Actinoallomurus bryophytorum: one gene and its partner. The protein of the gene in region 1 interacts with the protein of each later gene in a pairwise test. Links are inferred from orthologs where the notes say so. Each region holds a gene or a part of one and is shown on either strand. Other genes may lie near its edges.

Region 1 (7,314 bases):
TGAATCACATCCATGTAACTACTAGATGTTGTGGTCCACCGTACGACTCCGCGATGCCCTCCGCAACCTCGTCCGCAACATGAATGCGAAGACGCCGCTCAGGTCACGGGCCTGGGGACGTTCGTCGGCGTGTCGCGCCCCCACCTGCACGGCGATACGAGAGCGCACGGACATCGGGACAGGCGGGGCCGGGAGCAGGCGGGGGCTCACCGGGAGGGGATGTAGACCTTCTGCCCCGGGTTGACGACGGCACTGGAGAGGGCATTGAGGTCGATCATGCGCTGAACGGTGATCCGGGGGTCGACCTCCGGACGGGAACGCACCGCGATGCCCCACAGCGTGTCGTGCGGCCCCACGATCACCGACTCCCCCACCGGAGCCGGCCCCTGGTCTCCGCCGGACGTGGCGCGGGCCCGGTGCCGTGCCCCCACCATGAAGCCGGCGAGAAGGACCAGAGCGATGGTACAGACGACGGCTATGCGCCCACGTCGAGTGAGACGGAGTGGCACGGAAGGGCGGGCCTGAGCGGACATGCTCATATCGATCTCCCCTCTGATGAGTCGAACGAAGTTTCGATCGAACACCCGTACGAGTTCTACCGCAGACCATGGGCAAATTTCCAGGACATCTTCGAACAGGTGTTTGATCATTTAGCGACGAGGCGCTAACGTCCGTCTACAGGAGCGAAATTCCGGCGACAGCGCGTCACCGGAACACAGTCATCCAGCGGAGACATACATGAGCAAGGTCCGGGAAATGCCTGATGGCCCGAGTGATGAAAGCGGGTTGACGGCACGCCAGCGCAAGGTTCTGGAGGTGATCCGCGACTCCGTGCAGAGGCGCGGCTATCCACCATCGATGCGCGAGATCGGCGAATCGGTCGGACTTACCAGCACCTCCAGCGTGTCGCATCAACTGCGGGCGCTTCAGCGCAAGGGCTTCCTCCTGCGCGACCCCAATCGTCCGCGCGCCGTGGTCGTGCGCATGCCGGGCTCGGCAGGACTGCCGGCCGAGCCGGAGTCGTACGAGACGGCGGCGGGACAGGAAAGCGCGACACGCCCGGCCCCGACGTACGTGCCTCTCGTCGGCCGTATCGCCGCGGGTGGCCCGATCCTGGCCGAAGAGGCCGTCGAGGACGTCTTCGCGCTGCCCAAGCAGCTCGTCGGTGAGGGCACGCACTTCCTCCTCAACGTCAGCGGTGACTCGATGATCGAGGCCGCGATCGCCGACGGGGACTGGGTCGTCGTACGCCAGCAGCCGGTGGCCGAGAACGGCGACATCGTCGCGGCCATGATCGACGGCGAGGCGACGGTGAAGACGTTCAAACGCCGCGACGACAAGGTCTGGCTGATGCCGCACAACCCGGCGTACGACCCGATCCCCGGCGACGACGCGACGATCCTCGGCCGCGTGGTGGCGGTGCTCCGCAAGATGTGACACGCGCACCGGCCACGTCTCCTTGGCACTGCGCTCATAGCGGTGAGGGCACCCCCGGACGGGGTGCCCTCACCGCTTTCATGTCGCGTTCGTGGGCATCTGTCCCTCGGGTCGAGGGACCACCGCGATCAGGCCGGCACGATGTTGACGATCTTCGGCGCGCGTACGACGACCTTGCGGATCCCGCGGTCGCCGAGGGCCGACCGGACCTTCTGTGAGGCCAGCGCCATGCGCTCCAGCTCGTCCTGCCCGATGTTCGGCGGGACCTCCAGCCGGTCACGGACCTTGCCGGCCACCTGGACGACGCACGTGACGGACTCCTGGACCAGCAGCGCGGGTTCGGCGGTGGGCCAGCCGGCCTTCGCCACCGACGCCTCGCGTCCCAGGCGCTCCCACATCTCCTCGGCGGTGTACGGCGCCACCAGCGACAGCATGACCGCCAGGGTCTCGGCGGCCTCGCGTACCGCCGGGTCGCCCCCGCCCGCCCCGGAGTCGATCACCTTGCGGGCGGCGGAGGTCAGCTCCATCATCCGGGCCACCGCGACGTTGTAGCGGTGGGCCTCGACCAGCCGGGTGACCTCGTCGATCGTCCGGTGGGTCACCTTACGCAGCTCGACGTCGCCGGCCGAGGCGGCGGCGCCGGGCGCCGAGGTCACGTCGGCGGCCACCCGGTGCGCGCGGGCCAGGAACTTCATCGCGCCCGACGGAGAGACGTCGGCCCAGTCGATGTCGTCCTCGGGCGGACCCGAGAAGATCATCGTCAGGCGTACGGCGTCGACGCCGTACGCGGCGATCTGCTCGCCCAGGTCGACCAGGTTGCCGGTCGTCTTGGACATCGCCGAGCCGTTGAGGATGACCTGGCCCTGGTTGACCAGCCGGGTGAACGGCTCCACGCAGTCCAGCATGCCCATGTCGTACAGCACCTTGGTGAAGAAGCGCGCGTACAGCAGGTGCAGGATGGCGTGCTCGACACCGCCGGTGTACTGGTCGACGGGCATCCACTGGCGCGCCTTCTCGACGTCGAACGGCCCCTCGGCGTAGTCCGGCGAGCAGTAGCGGATGAAGTACCAGGAGGAGTCGACGAAGGTGTCCATCGTGTCGGTGTCGCGCTTGGCGGGGCCACCGCACTTCGGGCACTCGACGTTGACCCACGCCGCGGCGGCCGCCAGCGGCGAGACACCGCGAGGCGCCAGGTCCGCGCCGCGCAGGTCCTCCGGCAGGCGTACGGGCAGCTGCTCGTCCGGGACCGGGACCTCTCCGCACCCCTCGCAGTGGATGATCGGGATCGGCGTGCCCCAGAAGCGCTGCCGGGAGATCAGCCAGTCGCGCAGCCGGTAGTTGACGGCCGCCTTGCCCAGGCCCTTCTCCTCCAGCATCTCGGTGATCCGCGGGATGGCGGAGGTCTTGGTCAGGCCGTCCAGCGGCCCGGAGTTGACCAGCTCGCCCTCACCGGGAGTCGCGACGCCGGACTCGCCCGGGTCCGCGTCGCCGGTGTGGACGACCACGCGGACCGGCAGGTCGAAGGTGCGGGCGAAGTCCAGGTCGCGCTGGTCGTGCGCGGGCACCGCCATGATCGCGCCGTGGCCGTACTCCGCCAGCACGTAGTCCGAGGCCCAGATGGGGATCCGCTCACCGTTGACGGGGTTGACGGCGTGGCGCCCCAGGAACACGCCGGTCTTGTCCCGGTCGGCCGCCAGCCGGTCGACCTCGGTCTCGCGCTGCACCGTCTCGCGGTACGCCTCGAACTCAGCGCGCCGCTCGGGCGCGCAGATCTCCTCGGCCAGCGCGGCGTCGGCGGCGACCACGAAGAACGTGGCGCCGTACAGCGTGTCGGGACGGGTGGTGTACACCGTGACGGGCTCGTCCCTGCCCTCGATCTGGAACGCGACGTCGGCGCCCTCGGACCGGCCGATCCAGTTGCGCTGCATCAGCAGGACGCGCTCGGGCCAGTCCAGCTGCTCCATGTCGGTCAGCAGCCGGTCGGCGTACTCAGTGATCTTGAAGTACCACTGGGTCAGCACGCGCTTTTCGACCAGGGCGCCGCACCGCTCGCAGTGGCCGGCGACGACCTGCTCGTTGGCCAGCACGGTCTGGTCGTTCGGGCACCAGTTGACCTTGCCGCCCTGCCGGTAGGCCAGCCCGCGCTCGTAGAAGCGCAGGAACAGCCATTGGTTCCAGCGGTAGTACTCCGGGTCGGAGGTGTGCAGCCGCCGGGACCAGTCGAAGGAGGTCGCGTAGCGGTGGAACGAGTCGGCCTGCGTCTCGATGTTGGCGTACGTCCACTCGGACGGGTGGGAGTTGCGCTTGATCGCGGCGTTCTCCGCGGGCAGCCCGAAGGAGTCCCAGCCGATGGGGTGCAGGACGTTGAAGCCGTGCTGGTTCCAGTAGCGGGCGCTGACGTCGCCGATCGCGTACGCCTCGGCGTGACCCATGTGGAGATCGCCGGAGGGGTAGGGGAACATGTCCAGCGCGTACCTGCGGGGACGCTCGTCGGCGGGGTCCTCACTCGCCGCGAAGGGATTCAGCTCTTCCCACCGGGCCTGCCATTTGTCCTGAATAGCCCGCGGGTCAAAGTTCTCGTCGACGCCAGTCATCGTTCCTCGTCTGATTTCACACGGCTTCGGCTCACGAAATTGTGCCCCTTGCATGAGAAGGCCCCTCGCACAGGAGGGGCTGCCGCGTCGACCGATGCCTACGTCAACGCGGCCGGCTAAGGAGCAGCCGAGAGCACATATCCCAAGACTAGCGCAGACGCAAGCAAGGGCCACCTGGCTTCCGGCCACCGGAGGTGACACACACCAGCCCCTACTGGCTACCTGACTTTTAGGAAGGTTTCCAGTAAATTCACGACAGTGAGGTGACTCCAGCGCTGACCGGCCTCCCCCGCCCGCCCCCAAGGAGAGTCACGTGCAACGAAAGCTCGCCCTCGCCGTCATCGCCGCCGCCGGGCTCACGCTCGCGACCGGCACCCCCGCCTTCTCGCACGGATACACGACGTCGCCCCCCAGCCGCAGCTACCGCTGCGCCCAGCAGCAGGTCGCGAACTGCGGCTCGATCCAGTACGAACCGCAGAGCGTCGAGGGCCCGAAGGGGTTCCCCTCGGCCGGCCCCGCGGACGGTCACATCTGCAGCGCGAACCACAGTGAGTTCAGCCAGCTCGACGACCCGCGTGGCGGCACGTGGCCCGCCGCCTCGATGACGAGCGGCGCGTCGTACAACTTCACCTGGACGTTCACCGCGATCCACGCGACCACGTCGTTCCGGTACTTCATCACCAAGACGAGCTACGACCCGACCAAGCCGCTCACCCGCGCGGCGCTGGAGTCCACGCCGTTCCTGACGCAGAATTACAACGGCTCGCGGCCGCCCAACCCCGTCACGCACCGCGGCACCCTCCCGACGCGGCACGGCCGGCAGCTGATCCTCGCGGTCTGGGACATCGCGGACACCACGAACGCCTTCTACTCCTGTTCCGACGTCGTCTTCTCCTGAGCAGGGCCTGCTATCAATGGGGGACGCGCGTCCCCCATTGACAGCAGGAGCAGCCGATGCTGAACCTCTCGGTCGTCCTCGACGACACCGCACGTGAGACCCCCGACCGCGAGGCGCTCGTCTTCGGCGACCTCCGGCTCTCGTACGCGTTCGTGAACACCATCGCGAACCAGGTGGCGAACCTCCTGCGGTCACGGGGCGTACGCCCCGGCGACAAGGTCGCGCTCGCCTGCCCCAACGTGCCCTACTTCCCGATGGTCTACTTCGGCATCCTCAAGGCCGGCGCCGTGGTCGTGCCGCTGAACGTCCTGCTCAAGCGGCGTGAGATCGCCTACCACCTCGAGGACTCCGAGGCGAAGGCGCTGTTCGCCTTCGAGGGCACCCCGGAGCTGCCCCTCGGTGAGGCGTCCCGCGGCGCCTTCGACGACATTCCGGGCTGCACGGACTTCTTCGTGCTGCCCGCCACGCCACTGGCCACCGAGACGCCGCACGGCGAGTCGTTCTGGGCGGCGCTCGACGGGCAGGCGGGAGCGTTCGAGACCGCCCGGACCGAGGCCACCGACACCGCGGTCATCCTGTACACGAGCGGCACGACGGGCCGGCCGAAGGGCGCCGAGCTGTCCCACCAGAACATGCTGATGAACGCGATGGTCTGCGACGGCATGTTCGAGTCGGACGGCGACGATGTCTTCCTGGCCGCACTGCCGCTCTTCCACGCCTTCGGCCAGTCGGTGGTGCTCAACACGGGGTTCCTGCGACAGGCCACGGTCGTGCTGATGCCGCGTTTCGAGCCCGGCGCGGCGCTCGACCTCATGCTCGCCGAGAAGGTCACGTTCTTCGCGGGTGTGCCCACGATGTACTGGGGTCTGCTCACCCACGACGGCGGCCACACCGCGGAGCAGCTCGGTCAGATCGCCTCCGCCCTGACGACCGCGTCGAGCGGTGGCGCGGCCCTTCCACTCGAGGTCCTCAACCGCTTCTCTGAGCGCTTCGGCGTGAACATCGTCGAGGGGTACGGCCTGTCGGAGACCTCTCCCGTCGCGTCCTTCAACCGCCCGGACCGCCCGGCCCGGCCCGGGTCGATCGGGCTGCCCATCTGGGGCGTCGAGATGAAGCTCATCGAGGACGACTGGAAGGACGCGGGCGACGGGCCGGGCGAGATCGCCATCCGCGGGCACTGCGTCATGAAGGGTTACCACCAGCGGCCCGAGGCCACCGGCGAGGCGATGCGCGACGGCTGGTTCCGTACCGGCGACATCGCGCGCCGCGACGAGGACGGCTACTACTACATCATCGACCGGTCCAAGGACATGATCATCCGTGGTGGGTTCAACGTGTACCCGCGGGAGGTCGAGGAGGTGCTGATGACGCATCCGGCGGTCTCGCTCGCCGCCGTCGTCGGCGTCCCGAGCGACAGCCACGGCGAGGAGATCAAGGCGTACGTCATCCCGGTCTTCGGCGCCACCACCACCGCGGACGAGCTCGTCGAGTGGTCCAAGGAGAACCTCGCGAGCTACAAGTACCCCCGCACGATCGAGTTCCGCGACGAGCTGCCGATGACCGCGACCGGAAAGATCCTCAAGCGCGAGCTTCGCTGAGTCCGTACGCTTAAGTCCCGTGAAGCCTTTGATCGCCGCCGCCGCCGCTTTCGTCCTTGCAGCCGCGGCGGCGATCGTCCTTCTGCTCGGCCGTCACGGCGAGACCGGCCCGGACGCCTTCGCCGGCACCTATCCCCTGGTCACGGCCGCGCCCACCGGCGTCCCCGCGCTGACCTGGCGGCCCACCGGCACTCTCGCCGGACCGCTGCCGGCCTTCCCGGGCGCCGGGTCGAAGGTGACCGGACGCATCGTCAACCGGAACGCCGGGCTCTCCTTCGCCCGGCTCGCGCCCCCGTGGCGCGCGAAGAGAACGGGCGGTTCCTCGTCCGGACTGGAGATCGACAGCAAGACCAAGGACTACAAGCACTTCTGGTACGCGTCCGTCAGCGTGGAGCCGCTCGACCCGAAGCTCGACGTGCCGGGGGCCCAGCGGCTGCGCGCCGCCGCCGAGCTCACCGGCCAGGCGTTCGTCAGGCAGTTGTACAGCGACGACGGTAAGCGCAAGGACCTGGCCGGCGCCGCGCTCACGGTCGACCGTCATCCGGGCTGGGTCAGCGCGTTCCGCATGACCCACACGACCGATCTCGACCGGGTGGAGAATAACCAGACCGAGGTCGTCGTCGCCGTGGACACCGGCCGCCGGCTGCCGGCGATAGTGGAGATCACCATCCCGGGCAACCAGGTCCGGCTCCTGCCCGACATCACGCACGTGGTGCGTTCGCTCCGCGTGGTGCGCTGACCGCGGGTCAGATCTCGTACGGCAGGTGCTTGATGCCGTTGATGAAGT
Region 2 (7,214 bases), 4.7 Mb from region 1 along the record:
GGGACAGGCGGCGGTGCTGTACGCGGGTGACACGGTGCTGGGCTCGTCCACGATCGCGGTCGCGGTGCCGTCGATGGCGTGATCATCCGAACGTGGCGGGTAGGGGAGGACCGTTCACCACGTTTGGAGAAGCATGAGATTCGGTGTCTCGACCTTCGTGACGGATGAGGGCATTCCGCCCGCCGTGCTCGGCCCGGCGCTGGAGGAGCGCGGCTTCGCGTCGTTGTACGTCGCGGAGCACACCCATGTTCCGGTCGAGATGGGGCCGCCGTCCGCGTCGGGCGAGGGCCTGGCGCGTCACTACTACCGGACGCTGGACCCGTTCGTGACGCTGGCCGTGGCCGGGGCCGCCACCGAGCGGCTCGAGGTCGGCACCGGCATCGCCCTGATCAACCAGCGTGACCCGATCCTGCTCGCCAAGGAGACCGCGTCCCTCGACGTGGTCACCGGTGGCCGCGCCGTACTCGGCGTCGGCGCCGGCTGGAGCCGCCGGGAGATGCTGAACCACGGCACGGACCCGAAGACCCGGGTGGCCCGTATGCGGGAGTACGTCCTCGCGATCCGGGCGATCTGGGAGAGCGACCAGGCCGAGTTCCACGGTGAGTTCGCCGACTTCGATCCGATCTACTCCTGGCCGAAGCCGGTACGCCGGCCACCGATCCTGATCGGCGGCTGGGGCCCGACGACCCTGGACCGCGTCATCGAGTACGGCGACGGCTGGCTGCCGGACGTGGGACGCGAGGACGACGGCCTGGCCGAGGCGGTGGCCGACCTGCGCGCCCGCGCGGGGTGGCACGTGCCGGTCGTGGCCTATGCCGCCGCGGCCAGGGCGGACAGGGTCGAGCAGCTGACGCTGGCGGGCGTGGACGAGATCCTGTTCTACCTGCCGACCGAGCCGACGGCCCCGACCCTCGAACGCCTCGACACCTACGCCCGCCTGACCGCCTAGCTCTCGCCACGGCTCGGCGGGTGCGGTGGCTGACTAGGCTCAGGGCCGTGCATGAGTTCCCGTGGAGCGAAGGTTCCGCCACCGGTGTCGGCTCCTATCCCGGCGAAGACCCGGCCGAAGCGCTCCAGGTCGTGATCGGCGAACTGCCGGACCTGCCGCATCTGCCCGAGCTGCCCGCCCGCGGTCCCGGGGCGGACATGATCGCGCGGACCGCCGGGCTGCTCGTCGACCTCGCCGTCAGCCTGCAACCTTCGGGCTGGAGGTTCGCCGACCACCCCGGCGGCGACACGTCCCGTACCCACGGCTACCTCGCCCAGGACCTCGACACTCTGGAGGAGCTCGGCGCCGACGTCGAAGGACCGGTCAAGATCCAGGTGGCCGGCCCGTGGACCCTCGCCGCGTCCATCGAGATGAGGAGCGGTGAGCGAGCGCTCGCCGATCCCGGTGCGGTACGCGATCTGACGGCCTCGCTCGCCGAAGGGGTGGCCGCGCACGTCCGTGACGTACGGCGGCGGCTGCCGCGGGCGACCGTGCTCCTGCAGCTGGACGAGCCGTCCCTGCCCGGGGTGCTGGACGGCAGCGTGCCCACCGCGAGCGGCTTCTCCCGTATCCGCTCCGTCGAGGCGCCCCACGCCGAAGAACGGCTGCGGCATGTCATCGAGACGGCCGGGGCCTTCCCGATCGTGCACTGCTGCGCCCGCCGCGTCCCGTACGCCCTGCTGCGCTCGGCCGGCGCCAAGGCGATCTCGGCCGACGCGTCCCTGATCCGCGACGAGGACGCGATCGGCGAGGCCGTCGAGGCGGGTACCGGCTTCCTCATGGGCGTCGTCCCCGGGCGCGGCACCCGTCTGCCGGCCCCGGCGAAGTCCGTCGCGCCGGTACGCGAGCTGTGGCACCGCCTCGGGCTCTCACCCCGATCACTCGCCGCGTCGGTGGTCCTCACCCCGTCCTGCGGGCTGTCCGGCGCCACCCCGGCGTACGCGCGCGGCGCCCTGAGGCACTGCCGCGAGGCCGGCCGCATCCTGCGCGACTCCGCCGAGGACTGACCGCGTACGGACCCTGCGTACGCGTGACGCGACCAGGCCCGAACAACGGGCGCGCCGCAGGTCAAAGTGTCAGAGCCGCGCGAGAGAATACTGTTTGGCGGTACTCGCACGGCAGGGGAGACACACGTGGCGACAGGCATACCCGATGAGGCCCGGCAGCGTCATGGCGAGCTGAGCCAGGAGCTCGACGACGCCAACTACCGTTACTACGTTCTCGACCAGCCGACGATCAGCGACGCGGACTACGACCGCCTGATGCGCCAGATCCTGGAGCTGGAGAGCGAGCATCCCGAGCTGATCACGCCCGACTCGCCGACGCAGAAGGTCGGGTCGCCGATCACGACCGAGTTCGACACGGTCGAGCATCTCGAGCGCATGCAGAGCCTCGACAACGCCTTCAGCACCGACGAGCTGTCCGCCTGGGTGGCGCGCGCGGAGAAGGAGGTCGGCACGCTCGCCTCGTTCCTGTGCGAGCTCAAGATCGACGGACTGGCGGTCAACCTGACCTACGAGCAGGGCCGGCTCGTACGCGGTGCGACGCGCGGTGACGGGCGCACGGGTGAGGACATCACCAACAACATCCGCACCATCGAGGCCATCCCGACCCAGCTCAAGGGGGAGGACATCCCCGACGTGCTGGAGGTGCGCGGCGAGGTCTACCTCCCGGTCGAGGCGTTCGAAAAGCTCAACGAAAGCCTGGTCGACGCGGGCAAGGCGCCGTTCGCCAACCCGCGCAACGGGGCGGCGGGGTCGCTGCGGCAAAAGGACCCGCGGGTCACCGCCAAGCGCCCGCTCAACATGATCGTGCACGGCTTCGGCACGTGGACGGGTGGCACGCAGCCCGAGAGCCAGTCGCACGCGTACGAGGTGATGCGGTCGTTCGGCCTGCCGGTGAGCGACCGCTACACGGTCGTCGACGGGCTCGAGGAGGTACGCCACTACATCGAGCACTACGGCGAAAACCGGCACGAGCCCGCGTACGAGATCGACGGTGTCGTGGTCAAGGTCGACCAGCTCACGCTGCAGCGCCGGCTCGGGTCCACGAGCCGCTGGCCGCGGTGGGCGATCGCCTGGAAGTACCCGCCGCAGGAGGTCAACACCCGGCTCCTCGACATCCGCGTCGGTGTCGGCCGCACCGGGCGGGTGACGCCGTACGGCGTGATGGAGCCGATCAAGGTCGCCGGTTCCACGGTCGCGTACGCCACGCTGCACAACGCCGACGAGGTGCGGCGCAAGGGCGTGAAGATCGGCGACATGGTCGTGCTGCGCAAGGCCGGTGACGTCATCCCCGAGATCGTCGGCCCCGTCGCCGACCTGAGGGACGGCAGTGAGCGCGAGTTCGCGATGCCGACCCACTGCCCTGAGTGCGACACGGAGCTGAGGGCGCAGAAGGAGGGCGACGTCGACATCCGCTGCCCCAACGCCCGCAACTGTCCCGCCCAGCTCCGCGAGCGCCTCTACTTCGTGGCCGGCCGCGGCGCCTTCGACATCGAGGCCCTCGGCTATGTCGCGGCGACCGCGCTGACCCAGCCGCTGGAGCCCGACGACCCGCCGGTCAAAAACGAAGGTGACCTGTTCCACCTGGACATCGACGAGCTGAAAAAGATCAAGTCCGTCGTACGCGAGCAGCGCACCGGCCTGCCCAAGATCGACCCGAAGACGGGGGAGGAGAAGGTCGTCACCTTCTTCGCCACCAAGGCGGGCGAGCCCAAGAAGACGGTGGACAAGCTCTTCGAGGAGCTGGAGAAGGCCAAGCGGCAGCCGCTCTGGCGGGTCCTGGTCGGGCTCTCGATCAGGCATGTCGGGCCCACGGCCGCGCAGGCCCTGGCGCGGGAGTTCCGGTCGATGGACCGCATCATCGAGGCCTCGGAGGAGGAGCTCACCGCGGTCGAGGACGTCGGGCCGACGATCGCGGCCGCGGTCAAGGACTGGTTCGAGGTCGACTGGCACCGCGAGATCGTCGAAAAGTGGCGCGCGGCCGGCGTGCGCATGGAGGACGAGGGCAGCGAAGGCCCACGGCCGCTCGAAGGCGTCAGCGTGGTGATCACCGGTTCGCTCGAGAGCCACAGCCGTGACTCCGCCACCGCCGCGGTGCAGGCGCTCGGCGGCAAGGTGTCCAGCGCGGTGTCCAAAAAGACCGGATTTGTGGTGTTCGGAGACAGCCCAGGGTCCAAATACGACAAAGCGGTCAAGCTCGGCGTACCTCTTCTGGACGACGCGGGATTCGCCGTTCTGCTCGAAAAAGGGCCGGATGCGGCCACTGAGGTAGCGATCACTTCCGAAGAGTGACACGGGGCCAGTTCTCTGCTTTCTGACCTGCGACAACATACCGTACGGTATCGTCTGATTACTGACGAGCCGATCAACCCTAGATTTCGGACGTAACGGAACGTGCCCAACTGGTTTCGCGAAGTTGCCCGAACGTCGTAGTCTCCCCTCAAGCACCACCTGTGTCCGTCCAAACACCACCGCACTGATCCAAGGCGGAGCGTTTGGTGTAACCCCTCGAGGACGTGATGAAGGACCCGAACAACACGCGGGACACGGTCCCTCGGCGCGGATCGCCGTTGTGGGTCTACATCGCCTGTGTCACTTTGGTCGGTGTCGCGGCCCTGGCCACCTCGGTCGCCTTCCTTCACCGCGACGACCTGCGGGAGCTGGTCCGTAACCCGCTTTTCTGGATCCTGGCCGCCCTCATCCTCCTCGGCGAGCTCAAGCCGATCGTCACCCCCGGCTCCACCGAGACCACCGGCGCCACCATCTCGACCACGTTCACCTTCGCCACCATGCTCTACGCGGGTCTTCCCACGGCCCTGCTGTTGCAGGCGATCGCCACCGTGGCCAGCGGCGCCCTGCGCAGGCGCGCCGTCCACCGCAACGCGTTCAACGTCGGCCAGTACACCCTGAGCTTCACGGCGTCCGGGCTCACGCTGCTGGCGTTCGGCATCACCGCCTCGCCGAGTCACGTGTGGATCCTCGAAGGCACCGACCTGCTGCCGCTGGCGCTGGCCGGCATGGTCTACTTCCTGGTCAACTCGCTGCTGGTGAACGCCGCCATCGCCTTCCACGAGCGCGGTTCGATGGTCAAGGCGATGCGGTGGAACCTCGGCCTCCAGCTCCTCGTGCACAGCGCCCTGCTGGGCCTGGCGCCGCTCGTCGCGGTCGCGATGAGCCGGTCCGCGGCGTTCGTGCCGCTGTTCGTGCTGCCGTTCATCGCGGTCTACCTCAACGCCTCGGTCTCGCTCAGCCGCGAACACCAGGCCCTGCACGACGCCCTCACCGGGCTGCCCAACCGCAAGCTGCTGATCGTCCGTACCGAGGAGGCGCTGGCCCAGGCACGTCACCGGGCCGAGCGCAGGGCGGTGCAGGGGCGCGACACCGACGACGAGGAGCCGCAGCAGCGCGTCGGTCTCTTCCTCCTGGACCTGGACCGGTTCAAGGAGGTCAACGACACGCTCGGGCACCCCACCGGCGACCGGCTGCTGCAGCTCGTCGCGCACCGGCTGACCCACAGCGTGCGGCCCGGTGACCTCGTCGCACGGCTCGGCGGAGATGAGTTCGCCGTGCTGCTGCCCTCCGTACGCGACGCGCGCGCCGCGCGTGAGGTGGCGGCCCGGCTGCGGGCCGCGCTCAACGAGCCGGTACGGCTCGACGGCAACTCCTTCGACCTCGACGGCAGCGTGGGCATCGCGCTCCATCCCGACCACGCGCCCGACTTCGAGCTCCTGCTGCAGCGCGCCGACGTCGCGATGTACGTGGCGAAGGAGAGTCGCACCGGGGTGGAGATCTATTCACCCGACCGCGACCGAAACTCCCCGGAGCGGCTGGGCCGCCAGGGGGAGCTGCGCCGTGCCATCGACCGCGGCGAGCTGGAGCTGCACTACCAGCCCAAGATCTTCCTTGAGGACGGCCGCCCGGCCGGCATGGAGGCGCTGCTGCGCTGGCGGCATCCCACCAAGGGCCTGCTCACCCCGGACCAGTTCCTCCCGATCGCCGAGCAGACCTACCTCATGCGCGGCATCACCGGCTTCGTCGTCGGTGCCGCCCTCGCGCAGGTGGCCGAGTGGTGGAAGGCCGGGCTGCAGATCCAGGTGGCGATCAACGCCTCAGGACGTGACCTGCTCGACTCGACGCTCACCGAGACCATCGCCTCCGCCCTGCTGCGGCACTCCGTGCCCCCGCACGCGCTCCAGCTCGAGATCACCGAGCGGATCCTGATGACCGAACCGGCCTACGCCGCCGACACGGTCGCGGCCCTCGCCAAGCTCGGCATCCCCCTGAGCCTGGACGACTTCGGCACCGGCTACTCCTCGCTCGTACGCCTGAGGAGCCTGCCGGTGGAGGAGATCAAGATCGACTCCTCGTTCGTCGGCCGGCTGTGCGACACGGGCGACGACGCGGTGATCGTCCAGTCCATCGTCGACCTCGTCCACACGCTCGGGCTGCGGTCCGTCGCCGAAGGCGTGGAGAACGCCGGCACGGCCACCCTGCTGCGCAAGATGGGCTGCGACGCGGCCCAGGGCTACCACTTCCGGCCGCCGATGACCGCCGCCGACGCGACCATCTGGCTCCGCGAACGCTCCCACCTGCTGGCCGCACAAGAAGAGGCCGCCTGCTGACGATCACCGCTGGGTGAGAGCCCGCGCGGGTGGGGCGCGCGTAGCGAGCGGTGTCCAGGTGGTGTCTGGCAAGGCGGAGGAGGGAGTCGGCCCGGTGTTGTCCGGCGACCGACGACAACGCCGCCAGGCGCCGCCTGGACACGGCGCAGTAGCGCAGTCCTGCCCGCGCGGGCTCTAAACCGGTCGGTGCGGGTGTCCTTGGCCCTCTAGGATTGAAGAGAACCCATCGATCGCAGAAACGGTTTCCCTATGCCTGATGAGCACGCCGCCACGGGTGCCGCCACCGGCGGAGCCATCACCCGGGACGAGGTCGCGCACCTCGCCCGGCTTTCCCGGCTGGCGCTACGCGAGGACGAGCTCGACCACCTCGCCACCCAGCTCGGTGACATCATCTCCGCGGTCGCACGCGTCCAGGAGGTCACGGCGGCCGACATTCCGCCGACCTCGCACGCACTGCCGCTGACCAACGTCTACCGCGCCGACGAGCTGCGTCCGGGCCTCACGCCCGAACAGGCGCTCTCCGGCGCCCCTGCCTCCGAGCAGCAGCGTTTCAAGGTCCCGCGGATCCTGGACGAGGAGGTCTGAGTGGAGCGAACCCGA

The links. Proteins that work in one complex are often made in the same cells at the same time.
Region 2: the proteins of leuS (region 1) and ligA interact in binary tests that used the Escherichia coli proteins (3 or more experiments, as listed by UniProt). The link is inferred for Actinoallomurus bryophytorum from one-to-one orthologs.

What each region holds. Positions count from the first base shown.
Region 1 is NZ_VFOZ01000001.1:5,603,557-5,610,870, reverse strand. What follows is about bases 1,299-4,332. They hold leuS (leucine--tRNA ligase), read right to left. Parts: upstream 4,032-4,332; coding sequence 1,566-4,031; downstream 1,299-1,565. Other genes in these bases: lexA (transcriptional repressor LexA), read left to right, coding at 1,299-1,437. In the rest of the region: FB559_RS26315 (LysM peptidoglycan-binding domain-containing protein), read right to left, coding at 207-434; more of lexA, read left to right, coding at 739-1,298; FB559_RS26300 (lytic polysaccharide monooxygenase auxiliary activity family 9 protein), read left to right, coding at 4,345-4,929; FB559_RS26295 (long-chain-fatty-acid--CoA ligase), read left to right, coding at 4,986-6,527; FB559_RS26290 (hypothetical protein), read left to right, coding at 6,547-7,266; FB559_RS26285 (cytochrome P450), read right to left, coding at 7,274-7,314.
Region 2 is NZ_VFOZ01000001.1:869,395-876,608, reverse strand. The notes cover bases 1,769-4,702. They hold ligA (NAD-dependent DNA ligase LigA), read left to right. Parts: upstream 1,769-2,121; coding sequence 2,122-4,284; downstream 4,285-4,702. Other genes in these bases: FB559_RS04150 (putative bifunctional diguanylate cyclase/phosphodiesterase), read left to right, coding at 4,512-4,702; FB559_RS04160 (methionine synthase), read left to right, coding at 1,769-1,995. Also shown: tRNA 2-thiouridine(34) synthase MnmA, read left to right, coding at 1-82; FB559_RS04165 (LLM class F420-dependent oxidoreductase), read left to right, coding at 134-949; more of FB559_RS04160, read left to right, coding at 997-1,768; more of FB559_RS04150, read left to right, coding at 4,703-6,614; Asp-tRNA(Asn)/Glu-tRNA(Gln) amidotransferase subunit GatC, read left to right, coding at 6,864-7,199. UniProt on the Escherichia coli protein: DNA ligase that catalyzes the formation of phosphodiester linkages between 5'-phosphoryl and 3'-hydroxyl groups in double-stranded DNA using NAD as a coenzyme and as the energy source for the reaction.